Regions from separate parts of the Devosia sp. P1_H9 genome, predicted to be linked through region 1. Evidence: predicted binding sites of a transcription regulator. Region 1 holds the regulator's gene; the other holds the start of a gene.
What was found. The regulator LexA, encoded in region 1, represses DNA repair genes until DNA is damaged. The targets are predictions, from matches to a motif close to TGTTCNNNNTGTGTTCNG.

Region 1 (9,403 bases):
TCGAAGCGAGCCGCCCCCTTGTTGAGGGCATCGAGCGTGAACCACTCGACCATCTGCTGGGTGCTGAACAGCTCTTCATCGCCATGGCTCCAACCGAGGCGAGCGAGATAGTTGCGCAGCGCCTCCGGCAGGTAACCCATCTGGCGGTAGGCCTCAACGCCGAGGGCACCGTGCCGCTTCGACAGCTTGGCGCCGTCAGGGCCGTGGATCAGCGGGATGTGCGACATCTCCGGCACGGACCAGCCCATCCCGTTGTAGATGACGATCTGGCGCGCGGCATTGGTGAGGTGGTCGTCACCGCGGATGATGTGGGTGACGCCCATGTCGTGGTCGTCCACCACCACCGCCAGCATGTAGGTCGGCGTGCCATCGGAACGCAGGATGATGAAGTCGTCGAGGTTCTCGGCCTTGAACACGACCTCGCCCTGCACGTGATCCTGCACCCGGATCTCGCCCGACTGCGGCGCCTTGATGCGGATCACCGGGGCAACGCCGGCGGGCGCCTCGGACGGGTCGCGGTCGCGCCAGTAGCCGTTGTAGCGCGGCGGCAGGCCGTTGGCGCGCGCGGTCTCGCGCATCTCGGCCAATTCCTCGGGGGAGCAGTAGCAGTAATAGGCCTGGCCGCGCGATAGCAGCTCGTTGGCGACCTCGGCATGCCGGGCAGCGCGGGAAAACTGCATGAACGGCTCGCCGTCCCAATCCAGCCCCAGCCACTTCAGGCCGTCGAAGATCGCCTTGACGGCGCCTTCGGTCGAGCGTTCGCGATCGGTGTCCTCGATGCGCAGCAGCATCTTGCCGCCGGTATGACGCGAGAAGGCCCAGTTGAACAGGGCCGTGCGGGCGCCGCCGATGTGGAGGTAGCCGGTGGGCGAGGGGGCGAAGCGGGTGACGACTGGAGTAGCCATGGGTCGGTGAAACATCCCGGAGAATTGGCGTTTGGCGGTGTGTAAGCACCCCGGAGCCGGAGCGCAAGGGCGGCAGTTGGCATGGCGCCCACGCCCGGCTAGCATCCCCGCCGTGATCGTGCAGAGCGGGGGCTCGGCGGGTGACCGTGACTGTCGTGGAGGCGGTGTCTGAGCGACTGGTTCCGGTACCCGCCGGACCGGATGCGATGCGTGCGTTGCCTCTGGCGCTTCGGCCGCGCGTATCCCGGTGGCACCAGTTCGCGGCCAGTATCGCCACGGCGCTCGAGCAGCGGCGCCTGTTCCTGCTCTGGCCTTATGCTGTCATCGCCGGACTCATCGTGTCGTTGGCGACGCCGACAGCGCCGGACCCAATCGTATTGGGACTGGTAGGTGCGGTTTTTGCCGTGGGCCTGCTGTTAAGCCGCCGCCAGCTTGCCATCTTCCGCACTCTGACCATGGCCGGTGCCTTCTGGGCCGGGTTCTCGCTGCTCGCGGTCCACGCCACCCTGTTCGGCACCACGATGCTGGCGCGACCCGTCTATGGCACGTACGAGATGCGCGTCGACGAGATTGTCTCCGAGGCTGAGAGCGGCGTGCGCGCGATCGTCTCGGCCATCACGCCAACCGGCACGTCACGCACAGTCCCTATGCGTCGAGCCCGGATCGTCGTGGCTGCTGGTCCGGCACTCGGGCCCGGCGACATCATCCGGGCGCCAGTGCGCTTCTACGCGGTTCCGGGGCCCATGGTGCCAAATGGCTTCGACACGCAATTCCATGCCTTCTTCGACGGTGTCGGCGCCTATGGGAACACGACCGGCACCGTCGAGCGGGTCAGGTCGGGAGACAGCTCGGCGCCCGAGCGCATCATAGACGCCGTCCGTCGCGGCATCGCCGCACGCATCGATGCCGACCTGCGGCAGCCGGCTGCCGGCATTGCCCGGGCGCTGATCACCGGCGACCAAAGCGCAGTCTCGGATGAAGCACGCGAGACGATGGCAGCCGCAGGCCTGGCACACGTGCTTTCGGTATCGGGGCTGCACCTCACCATCGTGGCCGGGCTGGTGCTGGTGACCCTGCGAGGCGGCCTGGCGCTGGTCGGCAGCATCCACCGGCTGGTCTCGGTGAAGCGGGTCGCGGCGGCGGGGGCCGTGCTCGCGTCGTTGGCCTACTTTGCCATTTCGGGCGGCAACGTCGCCGCACTCCGTTCGACCATCATGCTGGTGCTGGTGCTCGGCGCTATCGTGTTCGGCCGACGGGCATTGACGATGCGGAACGTAGCGATCGCCGCGTTGATCGTCATCGCCACCGATCCCGCCAGCGTCTTTCGTCCCAGCTTCCAGCTGTCATTCGCCGCCGTGGTGGCGCTTATCGGTGCCTGGGAGCTGATGCGACCGCCGGAGGGCAGGGAGCAATCGCTGCTGGCGCGCACCGGCGGCTACCTCTGGGGCATCGTGCTCACCAGCCTGATCGCCGGCGCGGCGACACTCCTCTTTTCGGTCTACCACTTCCAGCAGACCTCGCCGCTCGGCGTCCTTGGCAACCTGTTCTCACTTCCCTTGGTCGGCTTCGTCATGATGCCCGCCGCGGTGCTCGCGACGCTGGCCATGCCGTTCGGCTGGGAGGCGCCCTTCGTGGCCGTGATGGGCTGGTCGATTGACCGGATGCTCGATCTCGGCGGGATCGTGGCGAGTTGGAGCAGCGCCCTCGACTACAGTCCACTGCTGACGCCTATGGCCCTATTGCTCGGTCTCGCGGCGCTGGCGTGGTTCACCTTTATCCCCACGTGGCACCGGCTGATCGCGCCGATCCTGCTGCTACCCGCAGTGTTGATGTTTGCACTCGATCAGCCACCCGATGTGCTGATCGCGGACACCACGCAGGCGGTGGTGATGCGTAGCGAGACCGGGCTGGGACTGGTTGCGGGAAAAGGCAACAGCTTCGCTGTCGACGTGTGGCGGGAGACCTATGGCGAGCCGATCGAGGCGATCTCGCCGCTCGGTTGTGACAGCGTCGGATGCTTCGGAGCCAGCACGCGCGGCTTCACGATCGCCATCGTCCGGGATCCGGCCGGCTTCCATGAGGATTGCGGGCTAGCAGACTTGGTGATCACCCACCGAACTGTGCCGGCCAGTTGCTCGGCAAGCGCCGTCGTCGATGCGGATACGCTGGTACGGGGCGGCGTGCATTGGCTGCGCTGGGATGCGGCGCGGGGCGGTTTTGAGATCCGCCCCGCCATCCCGCCGCTCAGCCGGCCGTGGCGAGCAGTGCTACGGTGACGCCTGCAGCTTCGATCTGGGCGTTGCCCAGCACGTAGCCCTTCTCGTCCGGAGCAGTGGTCAGGTTTGCCGCGGTGTCGCCGTAGTTAAAGTAAACGCGCCATTTACCACGCGTCCGGCAGCGCACGCCGGCAGGCAGGTTCAGCGTCGGCACCTCAGCTTCGGCAAGCAGGTGGTCGATGATGCGCTGCATCAGTGCCCGATCGCCGCTCGCGGCGAGGTAGTTGAGCTTTCCCTGCGCCACGAGCACCGGGAAATCCTCCTCGTCCTCGATGACGATCTGGGCGCGGGTATCGAGCCGTTCGCGCCAATGGCCGACGGCCCCGCCACCCTTCACCGAGACGGTGCGCCGCGGATCGGTGCTGTCGACGCGGGCTACCTTGGCGTCGAGCAGGTTCTGCGGCAGGTCGGGACCGAGGCCGGCAGGGATCGAGAAGTTCTGGGTCTTCGAGCCCGTGCGCGGACCGATCAGCAGGTGGCCATCGAAGTTCTCGATTGCCGTCCGCAGGGCATCGTTCCAAGCGAACAGCGCCGGGATGACCACCAGGTCGTAGCCTGAGAAGTCGGTGGTCGAGGGCGGCAGGATGTCGACGTCGATGCCGCGCTTCCGCAGCGGCACGTAGACGTTGCGCACGTGCTGGTGGTGCGTGAAACCCTTGGCTTGCGGCTGGATGCGCCAGGCCCACTCGCTCTGGTAGTCGAAGACGATTGCGACGCGGCCTTTCCGCGCCTCGCCATCGAAACCCAGCTCCTTCAGCTCCCGTGCCACCTGCTTGGCTTCATGGTAGCCGGGCGTCGGCACGCTATCGGGCCGCAAGAGCCCGGCATGCATCTGCTCCTGCGCGAACGGGGCCTGCCGCCAGCGGAAGTAGCTCACCACCTCCGCCCCGTGCGCGAAAGCCTCCCAGGCCCAGAGCCTCGCCATGCCGGGCAGGGGATCGGGGTTGTAGTCGGCCCAGTTCACCGGTCCGGGCTGCTGCTCCATGATCCACCAGCGGCCATGGCCCACGGCGCGGTAGAGATCATGGTGCAGTCCAGAATTGTCGGGGTCGCCCTGCCGGAAGTACGGAATCTTGCTTTCCTCGGGCTCCGGAACGCCCTCCAGATGTCCCAGCGGATAGGAGTCCCAGCTCGCGACGTCGAGCGTCTCGGCCAGTTCGTAGTGGTCGAACTCGGTCGAGCGCGACATGAAATTGTGGATCACCGGCAGGTCTGGACGCGCCGCCTTCATCAGGTCGTACTGCGTCTTGTTGAACGCGGCGACCTGCGCCGACGAATAGCGGCGAAAGTCGAGGCAGGCAGCCGGCGCGGCCTCGGTCACCGTGAGGTTCGGCGGATCGATCTGCTCGAAGTTGTTGTACTCCATCGACCAGAAGACATTGCCCCAGGCGACGTTCAGCGCCTCGATGGTCTTGTACTTGTCCTTCAGCCAGAGCCGGAAACCCATGGCTGCGGCGTGCGAGTAGGAGTGTACCGTGTCGTGGCAGCCGTACTCGTTATCGGTCTGCCAGCCGGCGAGTGCCTTGTGCTGGCCGACATGGTCGATCAGCAACCGGGTGATGCGGGCGCATTCGCGCCGATAGCCCAGGTGCGAGAAATCGTAGTGCCGGCGGGAGCCGAAGCCGCGCGGCCGGCCGTCGCGATCGACCGCCAGCATGTCGGGCATCTTGTCGATCAGCCAGCGGGGCGGAGTCGCCGTGGGCGTGCCGACGATGACCTTGAGCCCGTGCTTGTCGAGCACGTCCATTGCCGCAACCAGCCAGCCGAAATCCAGCTCGTTCGGTCGCGGCTCGAGGCGGGACCAGGCAAACTCGCCGATGCGGACATATTCGATGCCGACCTCCGCCATGCGGCGGGCGTCGTCATCCCATTGCTCGACGGACCAGTGTTCGGGGTAATAGCAGACGCCGATAGCGGGAAAAGACACGTTAGACTCAGAGTTTGAGGAAAGGTTCGGCGATGCCGGGGACGTCGAGCGCCACGGCGAAGACGCTGCCGGCATGCGGCTCGACTTCGAGTTGCTCGGGCGTCATATGCTCGCGCGCGGTGGTGATGTAGAGGGTCTTGAGGTCGCTGCCGCCAAAGGCGGGGCAGCTCACCTGGCTGACGCCGGGAACCTCGACCACCTTGTCCAGCTTGCCGTCAGGGGAGATGCGGATGACCTTGCCGCCACCCCAGCGGGCGTTCCAGAGGTAGCCTTCGGAATCGACCACCGAGCCGTCGGCGCCGCCCGGCCCTTCCATGGTGAAGAAGTCCTCCCATGGTCCCGTCGGCTGGCCGGTTGCCGGATCGAGGGCGCAGCGGACAATCATCTTGCCGGCGTCGGTGAAGTAGGCCGTGCGCCCGTCGGGGGAGAAGCAGATCGAGTTGGGGATGCGGATGTTCTCGATGACCTTGGTGGTCTGTCCGGCGCGGTACTGATAGACGCCACCGACCCCCGCCTCGGCCTTCCGGCCCATCGTGCCGATCCAGAAGCCCCCGGTGCGATCGACACGGCTGTCATTGGTCCGGTTGGTCGGAACGTCCTCCTCGATCTCGGCGATCACGGTGCTCGTGTCGGAGGCAAAATCGTAGCGGAGCAGGGCGCCCGACTGCACGATGCCGAGCGTGTCCTTGTCGATCACGGCACCGGCGCTGACCGTGTCCTTGAAGGTAATGCGGTCGACGATGTGGCCGTCGGTGCCGGCGCTCAGCATGGTCTGGTTGAGGATATCGAACCAGAACAGGCGTTCGAGCAAGGGGTTCCAGAACGGGCCTTCGCCCAGCTCGCAGCGGCTATCGACGAACAGTTCGGCCTTCGAGTTCATCGTGGTCTTCCCTGATCATAGGCGGCGACGGCGGTGGTGGCGCGCGATGCCACATCGGCGGCCGACATGCCGGGCTTGAAAATGTAGGTGCCGAGCCCGAAGCCGGCGCAGCCGGCCGCGAAGTACTCGGCGAAATTGTCGGGGTTGGCGCCTCCGACGGCGTAGAGCGGGATAGCCGGCGGCAGCACCGCCTTCATCGCCTTGATGCCCTTGGGGCCAAGCACTTCGGCGGGGAAAAACTTGAGGCCTGTGGCGCCGGAGCGGATAGCGGTGAACGCGTCGGTGGGCGAGAACACACCCGGGTACGAGGTCATGCCGCGCTCGATTGTGGCGCCGATAACTGCCGGGTTGGTGTCCGGCGACACAACGAACCGGCCGCCCGCATCGGCGACCGCGTCGACATCGGCGCGGTTCAGCACCGTGCCCGCACCGACCAGGGCGCGACCGTCGAAGGCCTTGGCGGCGTCTTCGATCGAGCGCAGCGCTTCGGGCGAATTGAGTGGGACCTCGATCATGGTGATGCCGGCGAGCACGAGGGCGTCGCAAACTTCGAGGGTTTCGGGAGGCGTGATGCCGCGAAGGATCGCGATGATGTGGCGGTGGTCCATGAACTTCTATGCCTGTCTTGCTGCCTTGAGTCCGGCGAGGGTGGCGTCGGTCGCATCGACGATGCGGGTCCGGGCGCCGAGCCGTTCAAAGCCCATCTGGTACAACCCGCAAAGGCCGACACTGCCCACCAGCGGAATCTCCGCCTCGCCGATCCAGTCGCGCTGGCCCCCGATCTCGGCGCCGATCAACAGGCCCGAGAGGAAACCGGCACACCATGCCGGGCTGCGGCCCGACAGCAGGGAGCCGGCGCGGACCTTGAACAGCGTCGCGGTCAAGCGCTGGGGGCGCTCGAGCCCCTGGTCGAGACCGGCAGCGAAGCCGACATCACGATCTTCGCCCTCGAGCTCACCACCGAGCGAATGGCGCAGCACCGAGTGGGTGCGCAGCAGCTCGAAGATCTCGCCGGTCATAGCGCTGGAGAAGCGCTCCAGCTTGGTGCCGGAAAGCAGCGCCCACTTGCTGTGGGTGCCCGGCATAACCGCGAGGCCGGAGAAGTTGGGGATCAGTGCCGAGAGCCCAAGCAATTGGGTTTCCTCGCCGCGCATCACGTCCTCCGCACCCAGATCGCGGAGGCAGACGCCAGGCAGGATGCGCGGGTTGTGCGGGCCGGGCATGTCGGGCGCAACGGCGCCGGCAGCGATGCGACCGAGTTCGGCGGGGGCGTCGAGATAGGGGGCCTCGATCCAGCCCTGCCGCGCGCCCGCCATGCCGCAGATCAGTACGTCCTCGACGTCATCGGCGACGCCGTTGAGCAGTGAGGTCAGCACATCGGGGTATTGCTCGCGACTGAGACGGCCCATGCCGTCCGGCGATGAGCGGGAGAAGGCGATCTCACCGGCGGAATCTATTCCCCATGCCCGCAGATTGGAGGTGCCCCAATCGACGGCGACCCATTCGACCTGTCCTGCCAAAACCCTCTCCCTTGCGCCGCCAGTTTGCCGCGCATCAAGCCATGCCGCTACATCGCAATCGGGAAGGTGGTCCACTCTCCTGGTATGATCGCGAAAGCCGCTCGCAGGCGGCGCCTCAGATCCGATGCGCCACTTGCTGCCAGCGGCGCGGAACGTAACGTCTTTGCCAGCCCAGCCCTAGTGCAATTGTTGTCCGCAGCGTCCGGATTCATAAGAAAAAGGGCCGGCTGAGGCAGCCGGCCCGAAGACCCGATTGGCGGCAGGTCAGGAGTTCAGTACTTGCGGAGCAGGCCAACCAGGCGGCCCTGCACCTTCACCCGGTCGGGCGGGAAGATGCGGGTTTCGTAGGCTGGGTTGGCGGCCTCGAGCGCTACCGAGTTGCCGCGACGGCGCAGCCGCTTCAGCGTCGCCTCCTCGTCATCTACGAGGGCGACGACGATCTCACCGGTCGAAGCGGCGTCCTGTTTCTTGATGAGCACGGTGTCGCCATCGAAAATCCCGGCATCGATCATCGAATCGCCGCGCACTTCCAGGGCATAATGTTCACCCGCACCGAGCATCTCGGGCGGCACCATGATGGAATGGCTGTGGGTCTGGATGGCCTCGATCGGAGTGCCGGCGGCGATCCGGCCCATCACCGGGACGGTGACCGCGCGGTAGGCGTCGGCGTTGGCCACCTGAGCCGCGGGGCGTGCCGGCGGGGTCGCGACCCGGCCAAGATTACCCTCGATGACGCTCGGCTCGAAGCGCGCCTTGCGGCCGCCGAGCGATGGATTCATCGAGTCCGGCAGTTTGATCACCTCGAGCGCCCGGGCCCGGTTGGGCAGGCGCCGGATGAAGCCGCGCTCCTCGAGCGCAGTGATCAGCCGGTGAATGCCCGACTTGCTGCGAAGATCGAGCGCATCCTTCATCTCGTCGAACGAGGGTGGGATGCCGGATTCTTTCATCCGCTCGTGGATGAACATCAGAAGTTCGTGTTGCTTGCGCGTCAGCATGGCGGCCCCGTGAGCAGAATCGGAACAAAGACTGAACGTGTTATACGTGTTCCAGTTATGTTCTGCAATCGGACGATGAATATTGCGTTACGATGGCGCTCCTGACGCGCCGAAAGAGAGGACGCGTGGCCGCGAAATCCTCTCGACGTCGAGGCCTTGCGTTTCGTTGACCTGCTGTCCACCAGGGCATACCGTCGAGAGATTGGCGTGTCGAACCCGCACACCCCAACCTTCTCAGCTGGAGCTGTGCTCGTTTCCACGGGCCAGTGAACTGGACTGTTTCTGAGGAGGAAAACATGTCTATGAAGTCAAGCCGTTATGCCATATCCGCAATGATCCTGGGGATCTTGCTCAGCCCCACCGTGGCGGCCGAAATGACCGATGCGGAATTGGTCGCCAACGCGCTGTCGGCAGCGCCGGTGGCGGTGGGCCAGAATGCCACGGTCGTGAACTTCGATGCTCAGATGCAGATGAAGACGCTCAAGGAGGGAACGAACGGCTTTACCTGCATGCCGGACAACCTGGCTTCGCCCACCAATGATCCAATATGCGTCGATGCCGGAGGCATGGCGTGGTTGACGGCATATAGCGAGAAGAAGGACCCACCCGAGGGCGTGGTCGGTTTCGGCTACATGCTGCAGGGCGAGTCGGCGCCCGACAACGTGGATCCGTTCGCGACCGCGCCGCCTGCAGGTCACGACTGGATGGTCGATGGGCCGCACGTCATGATCTTCAACGTCGCAGACGAGATGCTGGCCGGCTATCCCAAGGAAGAACATCCCGACCACACCCAGCCCTATGTGATGTGGCCAAACACTCCCTATGCCCACCTGATGATCCCCGTGCACTGACGACGGGATTGACTGGCGCGTGCCGGCGCATTGGTCGGCGCGCGCCACG
Region 2 (9,403 bases), on a different contig from region 1:
GCATCAGGCAAGACCGAAGCCACCTACCACAAGAACTTCCATGTCGGCTTTTTCGTCGGCAGCGTCGCCGAGGTGCGGCTGAAGCATGCCGAACTTGTCGATGCCGGCTACGGTCCGGGCGACGTGCAGCAGTTCAATCGTGGCGGCAGCCGGACGACGACGTTCTACTGCCAGGCCCCCGGCGGCTTCCTCGTTGAAGTCGCAACGACGGCTGCGGACGACTAGGCCGCTGCAGCGGGCAGCGTCTCGTAATGCGAGATGGACGCGACTGCGGTGCAGTTGCGTCCGTTCTGCTTTGCCGCATAGAGCTGTTGGTCGGCTAATCGGAACAACTCGGTGAAGGGCAGGGAGCGGTCGTAGACCGCGCCGCCCACGCTCACCGTCAACTGGTAGGGCTTGCCGTCGGGGGCGAACCTGGCTTCGCAGACCGCGAGGCGAAGCCGCTCGGCAACGGCCTCGGCGATCAGCAGCGTGGTGCCGGGCAGGTAGACGGCAAACTCCTCGCCACCGATGCGTCCGACGAGATCGGCAGCGCGCAGCACACTGCGCACCGATTTGGCGATCAGCCGCAGCGCGGCGTCGCCGTGGTCGTGGCCGTAGGTATCGTTGATCGCCTTGAAGTTGTCGGCATCGATAACGAGCAGGGTGCCGCGCATGCCGTCGTCGGCGAAGCGGCCATCGGCCAGCGCTTCCTCCACTTCACGGGTGAAGGCACCACGGTTCAGCAGCTCGGTTAGATTGTCGGTCGCCGCATGGTGGCGCAGCAATTCGTGGGCGATGGCGAGCTCACGCAATTTGCTCAGCAGGAAGAACAGCATGGGGATGGCGAGGCCCATCGGCACGAACACGTCGAGGGCGATCGACCAGCGGAGCGACTCGGGGCTGAGATTGTGGAAATTGAAGGAGTCGACGAACAGCGCGACTGCAATGCAACCGATCGTGCCCAGCGCTGTCCAGAGGAAGACGCGGCCCCAGCCGCTGGGCGAAAAATCCAAAGCTCGCATTCCTTCAGCACTTCTGCGCAGAAGCCGCGGACGTTAGGCCGGGCGAGTTGAGATCGCCTCAAGCCGCTGGATCGGATTTTATCTATCGCCGGAATTTAAGTGCTTCAGCGCACCGCGGCGTTCAGCGCGACGAGGTCTAGATCGACCTGTTTGCCGCCCAGTTCGACGCGATTGCGCCCGGTGTGCTTGGCCTCGTAGAGGCGGCGGTCGGCGATACGGAACAAGTCTGAGAAGCCGGCATCGCCTGCGCATACGGCGCCGCCGATGCTGACTGAGAGGCGCTGCGCGATGCCATCCGAGGTGATGAACAGGGCGTTGACCGCGGCGCGGATGCGTTCCGCGACAAGGTCGGCTACTTCGGGTCCGGCATCTTCCAGGAAAACGCCGAACTCCTCGCCACCAATGCGTCCGACCAGGTCGCCGTCGCGCACGCTGTCGCGGATGGCGCCGGCGATCAGCTGCAGCACCTCGTCGCCGCGCTCGTGGCCGAAACGGTCATTGACCGTCTTGAAGTGGTCGGCGTCGATGATCAGCAGGGCGCCGCTGCTGCTCATCCCGCTCAGGCTCACGCCGACGCGCGAGGTGAAGGCGCGGCGGTTGAGGCAGTCGGTCAGCCAATCGGTTGAGGCGAGCGTCTCCAGCCTGCGGTTGGCCTCGCGCAGCTGTGCCGACCTGATCTGCAGGAACAGCAGGATCGGGCCACCCAATGCGGTCGGCATGCCGAGGGCGAGGACGATGCCGACATCATTCATGCCCTGGTTGAGGGACATCATGACAAGGTTGGAGATCACCCAGGACGCGACCGTGGAAACGGAGAGGATAAGGATGGTCCGCTGCCAGACGGTGCCCCATGCCGATTGTGGCAATACCAAGCCGCTCATTCCCGCGCCCCCGGAGTGAATGCGTATGGGCTTAAGCCGCAATGCTTGAATGCAAATTAATATGGTTGGTTGGATGCGCGGCTATTTCCCCAGCTGTTTCCGTTTCGTTCACAAAGCGCTTGGTAGGATTCAGCTCCTGACCTAAAGCTTCGGAATGGCTGAAACGGTGCGAATCATCGGGATTGATCCGGGGCTGAGGCGCTGCGGCTGGGGCATCATCGAAAGCTCCGGCAACCGTCTGGGCTTTGTCGCCTGCGGCACAATCACGCCCCCGGTGGAGGGCTCGCTGGCCGATCGGCTGGTGGACCTGCATCGCGGCATCATGGCCGTGCTCGACGAGCATGCGCCCGAGGAAGCGGCGGTCGAAGAGACGTTCGTCTCCGCTGGCGCGCGATCGGCGCTGCAACTGGGCCAGGCGCGTGGCGTGGTGCTGATGACCCCGGCGTTGCGCGGGCTGCCGGTGGGCGAGTATGCCGCCAACCTGATCAAGAAATCGGTCGTCGGCACCGGTCACGCCGAGAAAGCCCAGGTACAGATGATGATCAAGATCCTGTTGCCGACGGCGACCTTCAAGGGCGCGGATGCGGCCGATGCGCTGGCCATCGCCATCTGCCACGCGCACCACCGCGCCATCCGCAAGCTGAGTGTTCCTGCATGATCGGCAAGCTCAAGGGCCTCGTCGACGGGTTCGGCGACGACCACGTGCATCTCGACGTCAACGGTGTCGTGTACGAGACGTTCTGCTCGGCCAAGACGCTGGCGGCGCTACCGCAGGTTGGCCACGCTGCGGTGATCCATACCGAGATGATCGTCCGCGAGGACATGATCAGGCTCTACGGCTTCTTCACCGAAGCCGAGAAAGCCTGGTTCGGCACGCTGATGACGGTGCAGGGGGTCGGCAGCCGGGTGGCACTCGCCATCCTATCAGTACTCACCCCATCCGAGCTCGCCAGCGCCATCGCGCTGCAGGACAAGGCGATGATCGGCCGCGCCAACGGCGTCGGTCCTAAGCTCGCCGTCCGCATCGTCACCGAGCTCAAGGGCAAGGCCCCGGTCGCCGGCGTGATCGATGCGGGCGTGCTCGGCCTGCAGGCCGCGTTGGGCGAGGGTGCGGCGGCGACCAACGTCACCGACGCGGTTTCGGCGCTGACAAACCTCGGCTACTCCAGCGCGCAGGCCTCCGCCGCCGTGGCGCGGGTGGTCGGCCGCGACGGCGATGGGATAGCGACCGACAAGCTGATCCGGCTGGGGCTCAGGGAATTGAGTTCGTGACCGACCTGACCTCCGCCCATACCGGCCGGGACGACTCGCTGGATGTCTCGCTGCGGCCATCGGGCTTTTCCGAGTTCATCGGGCAGGCCGAGGCGCGGGCCAATCTCGAGGTGTTCATCCAGGCGGCGAAACACCGAGGCGCGGCGCTGGACCATGTGCTGTTCGTCGGCCCGCCGGGTTTGGGCAAGACCACGCTGGCGCAGATCGTTGCGCGGGAGCTCGGCGTCGGGTTCCGGGCAACCTCGGGTCCGGTGATCGCCAAGGCCGGCGACCTCGCGGCGCTCTTGACCAACCTCGAAGAGCGCGACGTGCTGTTCATCGACGAGATCCACCGGCTCAACCCGGCGATCGAGGAAATCCTCTATCCGGCGATGGAAGACTACCAGCTCGACCTGATCATCGGCGAAGGGCCCGCGGCGCGTTCGGTGCGGATCGATCTGGCGAAGTTCACTCTCGTCGGCGCCACCACCCGCGCCGGACTGCTGACAACGCCGCTGCGCGACCGCTTCGGCATCCCGATCCGGCTCAATTTCTACACCCCGGAAGAGCTGGTGAAGATCGTCGAGCGCGGCGCGCGGCTGCTCGGCATCGGAATGGCGCCGGATGGGGCGATGGAAGTTGCCCGCCGTTCCCGCGGTACGCCCCGCATCGCCGGCCGGCTGCTGCGCCGCGTCACCGATTTCGCGCTGGTCGACGGCGCCAAGGAGATCACCCGCTCGGTGGCCGACAAGGCGCTGCTGCGGCTCGATGTCGATGCGCGCGGCCTCGATCAGCTTGACCGGCGCTACCTCAAGGTGATCGCCGATTTCTACGGCGGCGGGCCGGTGGGTATCGAAACCATCGCGGCGGCCCTCAGCGAGCCGCGCGATGCGCTGGAGGAGATCGTCGAGCCCTACCTGATCCAGCAGGGCTTCATCCAGCGCACGCCGCGCGGCCGCATGCTGACGGCGCTCGCCTTCCAGCATATGGGCATCGGCGTGCCGCAGGGCTTCGTCGGGATGCAGGGCAGCCTGTTCGAGGAACCGGAGGGAGAGAACTGATGGTCGAGCACCGCCCTGTCCTGCGCCATGACAGCATGGTCTGCTTCGATGACGGCGCCGCCCGCTTCCAGATGCGGGCTGCCGGCATCGCCATCCGCAACGGGCGCGTGCTGATCCAGAACATCAAGGGCGGGTACGGCACGTTCCTGCCTGGTGGCCGGATCGAGCAGGCAGAGGCGAGTGTCGAAACCCTGGTGCGCGAGATGCAGGAGGAATTCGGCCATCCCGTCGAGGTCGGCCAGCTCGCCTTCGTGATCGAGTCTTTCTATCCCGAGAAATCGCAGGTCTTCCACGAGGTCGGGCTCTACTACCGGATCGAAGTGTCCGACGATTTCCCCTATCACGACACCGATATCTGCCATCGCTGTTACGAGGGCCCGGTCGAGATGGAATATCGTTGGGTGCCGACGACGGCGGAAGCGCTCGCGACAAGCGTGTTCTATCCCGAGCCGCTCCGCGGGCGGCTTGGTGACATACCCTCGACCACGATCCACCTCCTCGATCGGTCGGCGGCATGAGCGGCGCCAACCACATCGCAGTCCGTGTCTACTACGAAGACACCGATTTCTCCGGCAACGTCTACCACGCGGCGTACCTGCACTTCTTCGAGCGGGCGCGGACCGAGTTCCTGCGCGAGCGCGGCGTGCATCACTCGGAGCTGGTGAAGGATGGCATCGCCTTTGCGGTGCGCACGATGACCATCGACTTCAAGGCGGCGGCGCATATCGACGACCTGCTGGAGGTGACCACCGAGGTCGCTTCGCACAGCCCGGCGCGGCTCCATCTCGTCCAGTCGATCAGCCGCGACGGTGTCGAGATTACCCGGGCCGATGTGCAGGTGGTGGCGATCAAGACCAGCGGCGGCGTGGCGCGGATGCCTCGCCATCTGGTCGAAGCGCTCAAGGCATAGAAAAAGGGCCGCCGGTTTGCCGGCGACCCAAGGTTTTGCCTGCGATCGGCGTCCTACATCGCGGCGGGCTTAACCTGTCCGCGGATCTCGCCGTCAGGGAACTTGGCCGTATGGAGGTTGAAGTACCACTGGCCACCCTGCAACTGGGTGATCTGGTCATCGGTCAGCGTGGCGTTGCCGTTGATCGGGCTCGCGAGCGGATCGGCAAGCGGTACAACCGGATCGGCATTGGCGCCCTCGGCAGCCGGGCCGTGGAAATGGGCGCCGGTCGCGTCGCCGCTCAAGCCTTCATAGGTGACAGTCCAGGTGAAGACCTTGCTGTCGGTGTCGAGTGTCGCTTCCACCTTGCCGGTGGCGGTAGAATCCGTGGGCGGCACCTCCGAGGCGGCCGTCAGGTCGGCGGTGAACTTCACCACTTCTGCAAAGGCCGGCATTGCCGAAAAAGCCAATACGGCGGTGGCGGCCAGCAAGGTGCGAGTCAGATAGAGATACATTGGGATCTCCCTCGTCGTTGACGTGTTGTGGACAACCGCAGGCTCCCACCTGGCGGCAGGCCACGTCCACAACGCGATAGCTTGCGATCAGTTGCGCTGCGCTGATCGGTCGCGCTCACGCGAACGCGAGGAATCGCTTTGTTAACACTTGCTTGACCATAAGTAAGGCAGTGCACCACCAGTGCTGCCAAAGGTCCGGGATTCCGGGCTTTTCTCTTAAATTTGACAAATTTGAACCGCATCGACCCGACGATCAGGTTTCGGTCGTCGGGGCCGGACTGAGAAGGACCCTTACATGGAAGCCATGGACGCCGTCGGCACGGTCGCTCCGCATGCCGACCTTTCGATCTGGGCGCTGTTCTGGCAGGCCGACCTTGTCGTCAAGACGGTGATGATCGGGCTGCTCGCGGCCTCGGTCTGGTGCTGGGCGATCATCGTCGACAAGTCGATGCTCTATGGCCGCGCCAAGCGCGAGATGAACCGTTTCGAGCGGGTGTTCTGGTCGGGCCAGTCGCTCGAGGAACTCTACCAGCAGATGAGCGAGAAGCCGGCGATGGGGCTCGGCGCCATCTTCGTCGCCGCGATGAAGGAGTGGAAGCGCAGCCACGAGCAGAACGCTTCCTCGTTCGTCGGCGTGCAGGGGCGCCTCGACAAGGTGCTCGACGTCGCCATCAGCCGCGAGAGCGAGAATCTCGAGAAGCGCCTCGGCTTCCTCGCCACCGTCGGTTCGGCGTCGCCCTTCATTGGCCTCTTTGGCACGGTATGGGGGATCATGAACGCATTTACGGCCATCTCGGCCGCGTCGAGCACCAATCTGTCCGTAGTCGCCGGGCCGATCGCCGAGGCGCTGTTTGCGACGGCGCTGGGCCTGCTCGCCGCTATCCCGGCGGTCATCGCCTACAACAAGCTGTCGGGCGACGCCAACAAGCTGATTGGGCGGCTCGAGGGCTTCGCCGACGAATTCTCGACCATCCTCTCGAGGCAGCTCGAAGCGCGGGGTGCCCGCTGATGGCAATGGCAGTATCGGGCGGTGGCGGGAGCGGCCGCCGGCGTGGCCGCCGCCGCGGCGGCGGCTCCAAGCCGATGAGCGATATCAACGTCACGCCGATGGTCGACGTGATGCTGGTGCTGCTGATCGTGTTCATGGTGGCGGCGCCGCTGATGACGGTGGGCGTCCCCATCGACCTGCCGAAGACGCAGGCGACGCAGCTCAATACCGAACAGAAGCCGATCACTATCTCGGTCACCAACGAGGGCGCCATTTTCCTCGCCGACCAGCCGGTGAGCCTCGACGATCTCGTCACCCAGGTGGCTGCCGTGGCCGCCAATGGCACCGAGGATCGCATCTACGTGCGTGGCGACCTCGCAGCCAATTACGGCTCGGTGATGCAGGTGATGGGCGCGCTGTCGGGCGCCGGCTACGCCAAGATCGGTCTGATCACGGAACAGGCCCAGCAACAGGACCAGTGAGCTGATGCGCACCGGGTTCACGGTTTCCACCATTGCACATGCCGGACTGATCGCCATCGCGATCATCGGCATCGGCATGGGGCGACCGATGGACGCGGTTCCGGTCGAGTCGATCGCCGTCGACCTCGTGCCGATCTCGGAATTCGCCAACATCCGCATGGGCTCGATGGACAGCACGGTCGTCGAGACCGAGGCGCCGTCGGTGGTCGATGACGTGAAGCCGGCCGAACTGGCGCAGCCGACCGGCAATACCCAGGAAGACCAGCCGACCCCCGAGGACAATCCCGACCCGACGCCCGCGCCGACCGAGCAGACCGCTCCGGCGCCCGAGGCATCGACCGAGCCGGTGGTCGAGCCCGAGCCGGAAGTTGCGCCGACACCCGCCGAGCGTCCCGCGGTCGAGCCGCAGCCCGAGCCAGTGGTCGAGCCGGTTGCCGAACCCACACCTGAGCCCACCCCGGTGGCGACGCCGGACCTGACGCCCGATCCGACCGATGCGGCACCCAAGCCGACGGTGCACACGGCCTCGCTCGACCAGAAGCGCGCCGAGTTCAAGAAGCAGCAGGAAGCGCAGAAGCAGCAGAAGGCCGATGAAAAGGCAAAGGCGGAAGCGGACAAGAAGAAGGCCGAGGAAGAGAAAAAGAAGAAAGCGGCCGAGGAGAAGGAGCGCGTCGAGCAGGCGAAGGCCGACGACGCAAAGAAGGTCGCCGACGAAGTCGCCAACCTGATCAACAACGAAGAGTCGCGCGGCGCTACTACCGGGGCCGGCGGCGAAGCGACGCTCGGTCGCGAGGATGGTCGGGCCGCTACGCTCAGCAATTCGGAGATCGGTGCGCTGGTGGCGCAGATCCAGGCCTGCATCACGCTGCCGGCCGGCGCCGAGGATGTCGACGCCCGGGCCGAGTTCACTTTCTCGATCGGGGCCGACGGTATGGTGGCGGGCCAGCCGCAGATGATGAGTTCGCCGGCCAATACCATCGAGGATGCCTACGCACGGGCAGTTCAGCGCGCACTGATGCGCTGCGGTCCGTTCACAATGGCCATGGGCCAGGATGTTAGAGCACAGTTTGCGGCGCGGTCGTTCTAGCGAGCCCGAGGCCAGACAAGACATGGAGACGTAAGATGACCCTGATCACCCGGCGCAACGCGCTGAAACTCGGCCTCGCCGGCGGCGCTTTCGCGCTCGCTACCCCGTCCCAGGCTCTGGTCGAGATCGTCGTGACCGGCGGCAATTTCACGCCGCTGCCGATCGCCATTCCGGATTTCGCCTCGTCCGACCCGGCCTTCGGCGCCGAGATCGCCGAGATCGTGCGCAATAACCTGAAGCGCTCCGGGCTGTTCGTGCCGCTCGACCCAGCGTCGCTCCCGATCCGCGTCGGCGACGTGACCAACGAGCCGGATTTCGCCGCCTGGCGTGGCGCAAGCGTCGATGCGCTGGTCATGGGCTCGGTGGAGCGCGGGGCTGAGGTCTCGTCGCAGGTCCGCGTCTGGGATACGCAGGCGGCGGCGCAGGTGGTCGGCAAGTCCTACAAGACCGACGCGCAGAACTATCGCCGCATCGCGCACATCGTCTCGGACGCCATTTACGCCTCGCTGTCGGGCGGCACCGGCTATTTCGATACCCGCATCGTCTATGTGGCCGAGAGCGGCCCCAAGGCGAACCGCGTGAAGCGCCTCGCGATCATGGATCAGGACGGCGCCAATGTGCAGTACCTGACCTCCGGCAAGTCGCTGACCTTCGGGCCGAAGCTCTCGCCGAAGGGCGACAGCCTGGTGTTCACCTCCTATGAGGACGGCAACCCGCAGGTCTACTATTCCGGCCTCGGCGGCGCTTCCAAGAAGCTGATCGAGGGCGCGCCGATGTCGTTTGCCCCGCAGTTCTCGCCCGATGGCGGCACTGTGGTATTCTCGGTGTCGAACGGCGGCACCACCAATATCTACGCGGCCGGTGTCGGCAGCGGGAACCCGACGCAGCTGACCAGCGGTGCGGCAATCGACACGTCGCCGAGCTATTCGCCGGATGGCTCGCGCATCTGCTTCGAAAGCGACCGCGGCGGCAGCCCGCAGATCTACATCATGGGTGCCGGCGGCGGCGGGGCGCAGCGCATCTCCTATGGCGAGGGCAGTTATTCGACGCCGGTCTGGTCGCCCACTGGCGATCTCATCGCCTATACCCGCCAGTCGGGTGGACAGTTCCATATCGGCATCATGAAGCCCGATGGTTCGGGCGAGCGTATCCTGTCCTCGTCCGGGCAGGTGCAGGAGGGTCCGACCTGGGCTCCGAACGGTCGCGTCATCGGCTTCTTCCGCGATCCGGGCGGCGATGCCGGTC

Region 2: the regulator LexA is predicted to act here: its motif matches at 1,980-1,997, upstream of ruvC (crossover junction endodeoxyribonuclease RuvC).

Annotation. Positions count from the first base shown of each region.
Region 1 covers NZ_JBFUCQ010000002.1:15,244-24,646, forward strand. Annotated here, with positions in the region: gene gltX (glutamate--tRNA ligase) at 1-905, opposite strand, end outside; gene AC1DYL_RS03110 (ComEC/Rec2 family competence protein) at 1,112-3,181, shown strand; gene AC1DYL_RS03115 (beta-galactosidase) at 3,150-5,108, opposite strand; gene AC1DYL_RS03120 (SMP-30/gluconolactonase/LRE family protein) at 5,116-5,988, opposite strand; gene AC1DYL_RS03125 (2-dehydro-3-deoxy-6-phosphogalactonate aldolase) at 5,985-6,596, opposite strand; gene AC1DYL_RS03130 (2-dehydro-3-deoxygalactonokinase) at 6,603-7,508, opposite strand; gene lexA (transcriptional repressor LexA) at 7,781-8,503, opposite strand; gene AC1DYL_RS03140 (hypothetical protein) at 8,806-9,354, shown strand.
Region 2 covers NZ_JBFUCQ010000005.1:80,820-90,222, reverse strand. Annotated here, with positions in the region: gene AC1DYL_RS11150 (VOC family protein) at 1-225, shown strand, start outside; gene AC1DYL_RS11145 (GGDEF domain-containing protein) at 222-995, opposite strand; gene AC1DYL_RS11140 (GGDEF domain-containing protein) at 1,109-1,885, opposite strand; gene ruvC (crossover junction endodeoxyribonuclease RuvC) at 2,040-2,543, shown strand; gene ruvA (Holliday junction branch migration protein RuvA) at 2,540-3,157, shown strand; gene ruvB (Holliday junction branch migration DNA helicase RuvB) at 3,154-4,197, shown strand; gene AC1DYL_RS11120 (NUDIX hydrolase) at 4,197-4,715, shown strand; gene AC1DYL_RS11115 (YbgC/FadM family acyl-CoA thioesterase) at 4,712-5,107, shown strand; gene AC1DYL_RS11110 (CHRD domain-containing protein) at 5,161-5,601, opposite strand; gene tolQ (protein TolQ) at 5,906-6,610, shown strand; gene tolR (protein TolR) at 6,610-7,071, shown strand; gene AC1DYL_RS11095 (hypothetical protein) at 7,076-8,158, shown strand; gene tolB (Tol-Pal system beta propeller repeat protein TolB) at 8,194-9,403, shown strand, end outside.